2 regions of the Siphonobacter curvatus genome follow, and region 1 is predicted to be linked to the other one. Evidence: riboswitches for the same ligand, from Rfam matches in the RefSeq annotation. Region 1 holds a riboswitch; the other holds the start of a gene.
What was found. A riboswitch is a leader RNA that binds a small molecule or an ion and turns the genes downstream of it on or off. The one in region 1 is predicted to bind cobalamin.
Positions count from the first base shown of each region.

Region 2: linked by a shared signal. The riboswitch ahead of C5O19_RS20470 (cobyrinate a,c-diamide synthase) and the one ahead of C5O19_RS16955 (TonB-dependent receptor) in region 1 are both predicted to bind cobalamin.

Region 1 is NZ_PTRA01000002.1:442,233-445,441, reverse strand. Features, by position in the region: gene C5O19_RS16965 (alpha/beta fold hydrolase) at 1-117, opposite strand, end outside; gene C5O19_RS16960 (winged helix-turn-helix transcriptional regulator) at 239-580, shown strand; cobalamin riboswitch at 882-1,140, shown strand; gene C5O19_RS16955 (TonB-dependent receptor) at 1,310-3,209, shown strand, end outside.
Region 2 is NZ_PTRA01000005.1:81,034-84,242, forward strand. Features, by position in the region: gene cobN (cobaltochelatase subunit CobN) at 1-567, opposite strand, end outside; gene C5O19_RS20470 (cobyrinate a,c-diamide synthase) at 560-1,894, opposite strand; cobalamin riboswitch at 2,001-2,269, opposite strand; gene C5O19_RS20475 (Hsp20/alpha crystallin family protein) at 2,530-2,973, shown strand.

The DNA of each region.
Region 1 (3,209 bases):
GTAATCCCATCCACCCGACCAGGCCCCGTGCACGAGCAGAAAGGTTCGTGGCGTACGCGATTGGGCCAGACTGACGGTGGATATTAGAAACGCGAGTAGGAAAAACAGATTTTTCATGAATGAGCTTGTTCGTTAGTATGAATGCGACAAAACTAGCTATATTCACTTTCGAAAAGATAGCTGTTACCTATGGGTAAGTAGTTACCTGAGAGTAAGTACGTATGAACCATTACCAAACATGAAAAGCACCGAACCCGCTTGCCAGTATGAATTGAAAGTAGCCAAAGATGCCATGGAAGTGATTCAGGGCAAATGGCGGATTCCCATTATCATCTCCCTGACGTATGGCAACAAACGCTTCGGTGAAATCCAGCGGGATATTCCGGAGATCTCGCCCAAAATGCTTTCGCAGGAACTAAAGGCACTGGAAGAAAATCAGCTCATTACCCGTACGCTGTACGACAGTATGCCCATCACGGTAGAATACGCCCTGACGCCTCTGGGCCTGTCGATGAAAGACCTGTTGGTCGAATTACGCAACTGGGGGAAGCATTTCAGAAAAGAGATAGTGGGAAAATAAGAAGCGTTACCTTCACTTCTATACTAAATCGTCTATACCAATCCTTGGAGTCAGGGGCGGGTTTAATAGCTGAAAACAGGAGCGACACTGAAATGGCTGCAAAGGCCTAAATTAGCCGCTCGGCGGGTAAAACGATAGAAGCCTTCCTATTGACTTTCCTCTTTCGCAGGGCCTGTCTAAACCGTAGTTAATCGGGCTAAACCTGAGTAAGGTTGAACAAAGACATGAGGTAATGTTATCTCTTCCTTCTTTAATCTATCATTTTTAGCCTACCTTCGCGGCCTCATTCAAGTTCTTTACTTCTTATTCCACGGAAAAAGGTTCTGTCGAAAGACAGATTAATAGGGAATCGTGTGTAAATCACGAGCTGTCGTGCAACTGTAAGTTCTACGCAGTTTGCGGTTGACCGTTTCCGTTTTCAATTACTCAAACATTGGCAACGGAAAACTGAAAACTGTAAACGGCATACGTTTCAGACAAATGAGCCACTGTATCATTCGGTATGGGAAGGCGTCTGAAATAGAACAAGTCAGGAGACCTGCCTTTTTCTTAGCTGGTCATGCTTTCACGGTTTAGAGCGTTATCAAGGGGAGCTTTGCTTTGTTGTATGGGCACAACTGTGCCGATACGCGTATGCCCGTGCGTAAGCTTTCCTGATTTCTTCTCTACCCCCGAACCATTATTAGCTAGAACGCAAGCGAAGAACTTTTAACCTTTTAGTTAAAAGTTATGCTCCCCATTTCTACTTCACGATTAAGTAGCAAAGTCCTTTTTACCACCTGGGTACTACTCTGCGGCATCCTCCTAAAGGCATTTTCGCAACACAAAAACGGCTCGCTGGAAGGGCGAATTGAAACGGAAATTCAGGAACCCCTACCCGGCATTTCCATTCGTCTGGAGCCCACGGGTCTGGGAGTAATCACCCAGGCCGACGGCAGTTTTAAGTTGCAGGCAATTCCGGCGGGAGCGTATACCCTCACGCTGAGCGGTATCGGGTACGAAGTGCGTCAGGTTCAGGTACAGGTCAAAGCCGGCCAAACCCTGCCCCTGCATTATCAGCTTAACCAGAAAACCCACGAGCTTTCGGTGGTGACGGTAACCAGTCAGCGAACCCGCTCGTTTTCGGCGATTAACAAAATCGATGTTCCGCTGCGGGATCTGCCTTTATCTACCAGCTCAGTCAGTTCAAAAACCATCGAGCAACGCGGCATTGATGATTTGGGGGATGCCATGAAAAATACCACGGGCGTTCGTTCCAACAACACCTACGGCGGTTTTCAGCACTTCACCATTCGCGGGTTCAGCAATTTCGTGGTACTGATTGATGGCGTTCGGGATGAGCGACATAACATTTCCACAAGTGCTCCCAACACGAATTTAGCCAACGTCGAACGCATCGAAGTACTGAAAGGCCCGGCTTCCGTTCTGTTTGGGCACTCGGCTTTGGGTGGTATCATCAACATCGTACGGAAACAGCCTACGGCCGATTTCAGGGCTAATTTTTCCGCGACTTACGGGAGTTTCAATACCCGTCGGATGCGGGCTGGTGCGGGTGGTTCGATCAACCCGAAGCTTCGGTACCGGATGGATTTCGGGGTGTCGAATACCGACGGTTTCCGGCAGGCGGGTATCTCTACTAACAATGCCTACGTGGCCTTGGAATATACACCCACCCGCAAGGACTACTTTTATTTGTCGGTGGGAGCCAATAAAGATGTGTACCGCACGGATTCGGGTATTCCCGTTTTGGCGGGCGGCGTGCTGGTTCCCGGCATGGATCTAACGACGCGTTACAACGACCCCGCTGATTTTTTAAAGCATACGCGAACGGATGTTCAGTTTCGCTACGTGCGGCAGCTTATGGCCAACCTGAAACTTTCCAATCAGCTCTCGTATTCGGACGATAACATCGATTATTTTTCAACGGAAGAACTGACGCTCAATACCCGGCGGGATTCCATTACCCGCTCGTTTCCCTACTACTTCAATCACCTCACCAAGCCGTTACAAAATCAGCTGGAGCTGACCTACGATCTCAACATCGCCAAGGTTTCGCAGAAGATTTTGCTGGGGTATTCGCTTAGCGTACTAGACCGTAAAACGTATAACGGTGCTATTTTTGGTGCCGGCAAAGGAGCAACCATTCCCGTACAAAACCCGATTGAAAACCAGGGATATATCGATTACTACGATACCTACTACCGGGCTACGGATGAAACGGTACACGGAATTTACTTACAGGATTTCATCCGGTTTTCCGAAAAAATCAAGGCATTAGTTGGGTTGCGTTACGATGTATTCAAAGGCGAATATTACACCGATCAGGTGGACAAAGACCGCCAGGTAACCAACTACGGAGCGAAATCAACCATAGCCCGGAATGCCCTGACCTATCGGCTGGGCCTAGTCTATCAGCCCATTGAACCTTTATCCATCTATGCCTCGTACTCAACGTATTTCAAACCCTCCCGCCGGGTAGCTCCAAACGGGGAGACGTTCGATCCCGAAACGGGTTATCAGGCTGAAGTGGGCTCCCGACTGGAGCTGTCATCAAAATTTGCCGCTTCGGCTTCGGTCTACTACATGCGAAAAGACAATCAGGTGGAAAGTTTGCCCGGTGGCGTTTTCA
Region 2 (3,209 bases), on a different contig from region 1:
GGCTTCGGTCTTGATCGCCAGCAGGCTCAGTCCCAGTACTTTGGGAAAATCGTCGGGTAGACTGATCCGGCTGAGAGTCAGCAAATCCGTATCGGCGTGCGTCAGAAACACAATTCCATCGGTGGGCGAGGGCGTTTCCCCGCGTAGGGTGGCCGTTTCCGAGCCTTTCCAGGTATAGTACTGAAAGACAAATTCGGCCAGTTCGGCGGGTGGACTCAGGAAGCAGTCGGCGGCCAGCATGCGGTCGATGTAATCGAAAATGGCTTTGATGTGCCATTCGCTATTGACCGAATGAAACCAGACCGAATGCCCGTCGAAAAGCAGGGTTGCCACGTTCGCCAGCGTGCAGGGCCCCAGGCAGCCGCCTTTGGTCAGGTGAACCTGATTCCGCATTTTTCGGCGGAGCCATTCGTTTTTGTAGACGTCAACCAGCACCGGGGCGTACCCGCGGTCGGTTCGCCCGCAGCAGCAGGCATTATAGCAGTAGGACAAATGTCCCCGCCGCTGGACCAGATTAATGGCTTTTCCATCGGGTCGCATGACCCGTTGCCGTTTGATTTCAGCCATGTGGATGCGTGTAAAGGGAAGTAGCAAGCGTACGTAGCAGATCCGTCAGCCACGGTGGGCCATCGCCCCAGTATAAGTGTACGTACGAAGCCAGGGTATTTTGTATGCGGTAGATTTTAGTCCCGACTTCCACACCCCGGGCATTACGGACCGGAGCCAGGGAGGATAGTTCTTCCGCTTCCTGTAAGGTAGAATAATGAAACTCGTGACCTTTCAGTAAGGTATTTTGAAAGTGAATTTGTCGATAACCCAGGGTCAGCTTCGCGTGTTGCAGACTCGTTGAAAAGGGAAACACCCCGGCCATCGGATAGCTGTGACCATCCACATCGGTTAACTGCTGGCCCAGGTACATCAACCCGCCGCACTCCGCGTAGGCGTATCCGCCGTTCTGGCAATACGCTCGCACGCTTTCCCGAAATGTCGTATTGGCACTCAGGGCCTGAGCGTGCAATTCAGGGTAGCCACCGGGTAGGTACAAGAGATCTGTTTCGGGCAGCTCGGTGTCCCGGAGTGGACTTACGTACTGTACTTCCGCCAGGGCTTCCAGCACCGCTAGGTTTTGGTGATACTGAAATGAAAACGCCTCATCCCGGGCGATAGTCACCTTACAGGCCGTACGATGGGACAAGGCTTGAGCTAGGGAAGCTTCTTCATCGGTTTTAGTAAGGGCCAATAGTCGATCCAGGTCAATGGTCTGCGGAATCTTCCGGGCGATGGCTTCGATGATTCGCTCGTAGTCGATCTCCGAAGACGTGCGTAATCCGAGGTGCCGGGAAGGAATGGTAAAATCGGGATGGGTAGGGAAATAGCCCAGACAGGGCAACCCTACATCCTGACAGGCTTCTTCCAGAAAACGAAAATGCGAGGTCGTCTGTACCCCATTGAAAAGGACGCCGGCGATTTGTATGCCCGCGTAAAAATGCCTGAAGCCGTACAGGAGTGGTGCTGCCGAGTACGCCATTGCCTTGGCGTGTACCACCAGGATGATGGGTATACCCAGGCATTCGGCCAGCGAGGCCGTACTGGCCTGCATCCGGTCGGCTCCGTCGAACAGGCCCATCACGCCTTCGGTAACGGCCACATCTACCCCGGAACGGTACGTTTGATACAGCGTCTGCAGGTGTTCGGGGGAGGCCATAAACAAATCCAGGTTGATACTGGCTCGTCCGGCGGCCGTGCGATGGTGCTGAATATCAATGTAGTCGGGCCCGCACTTGAAGGGCTGAACCGTTACCCCCCGGTGTCGCAAAGCCCGCAACAGACCCAGCGTAAGCGTCGTCTTGCCCGAACCACTATGCGGAGCCGCAATGAGAAAATGACTGGCCATGAAAGAATAAGCTGGCCTTCCTGAAAAAGACAAAAAAGAAGAATCGGAGACGTGTACACCCCTCCGGCAAACCTACTTCTGATTTCCGCCTTAGTCCGTGAAAGCGTGTAACCGATACAAAAAGGCAGGTCTCCTGGCTCGTTTCCTTTCCAACGCCTTCCCATACGCGAGGTACAGTGGCATGATCGTTGGAAAGTGTGTAGAGTTTTGAGTTTAGTGTGGTGGAAGGGCAGGTACTCAAAACACCAAACTCACAACTCAAAACGCATCTAAAACATACAGTTGCACGACAGCTCGTGATTTAAACCGCATCGGCGGTCTGCACGATTCCCTATTCATCCGCGGTTAAGCAGAACCTTTTCGGGGACGAAGATACGTTGCTTTGCGTGCGTTTCAGTAGTATAAACCCTGGGATTCGTCCCCAATGGTTGAGATACTAGTAAGATTAGCGACTCCGTAATCTTTCATTTAACTGTCAAAAGGAAAGATTACCTAATGAAAATTTGACAGTTTTCGCTGACAATAGGTAAGAAAAACAATTTTGGCACGCCCGTTTAAAAGAGCGGAAGTGATGAAGAAACGTCTTCATCGAATTCGTTTGATCAACTTTTAAAAAGGAGGTAACTATGTCACTCATGAGAAAAAAGGATGAGCTGTTTCCCAGCTTCCCCAGCTTTTTTGATGATTTCCTAGGTCGCGACCTTTTCAATTGGAATCAATCGCATTTTTCATCGACGGGTACGACCGTTCCGGCGGTGAATATTCGCGAAACGGCCGATGCGTTTGAAGTCGAAATGGCTTCTCCGGGCATGAGAAAAGAGGATTTTCACATCCAGCTTGACGGAAATACGCTGAAGATTTCCTCTCAAAAGCAATCGGTAACGGAAGACAAAAAAGAAGAACACTACTCCCGTCGGGAGTTTAGCTACCAGTCTTTCGAGCGGACCTTTGTACTGCCGAAAGATGTGGTCAATGAAGAAGGCATCCAGGCCCGTTACGAAAATGGACTGCTGCATCTGACGATTCCGAAACGGGAAGAGGTAAAACAGAAAGCTCCCCGGTTGATTAGTATTCAGTAATTACTGCGATACTTCACTTTTGAAAGGACTGCTTCTAAAGCAGTCCTTTTGTGTATAAGGGGCTATTGAGGGGGTAGGAAGCCTTTTTAATTGTGGTTTGACGAGCGTCTGTGACGCTTGTCAATGCGTTCTACAAGGCAAAGCTTTGCGACAGTTCCTAGATACAAAAGGATTACTCCCGAAGCAGACAAACCAGCAACGAACTTTCCTGCTAGAACGAAAACCACTCGATCAAC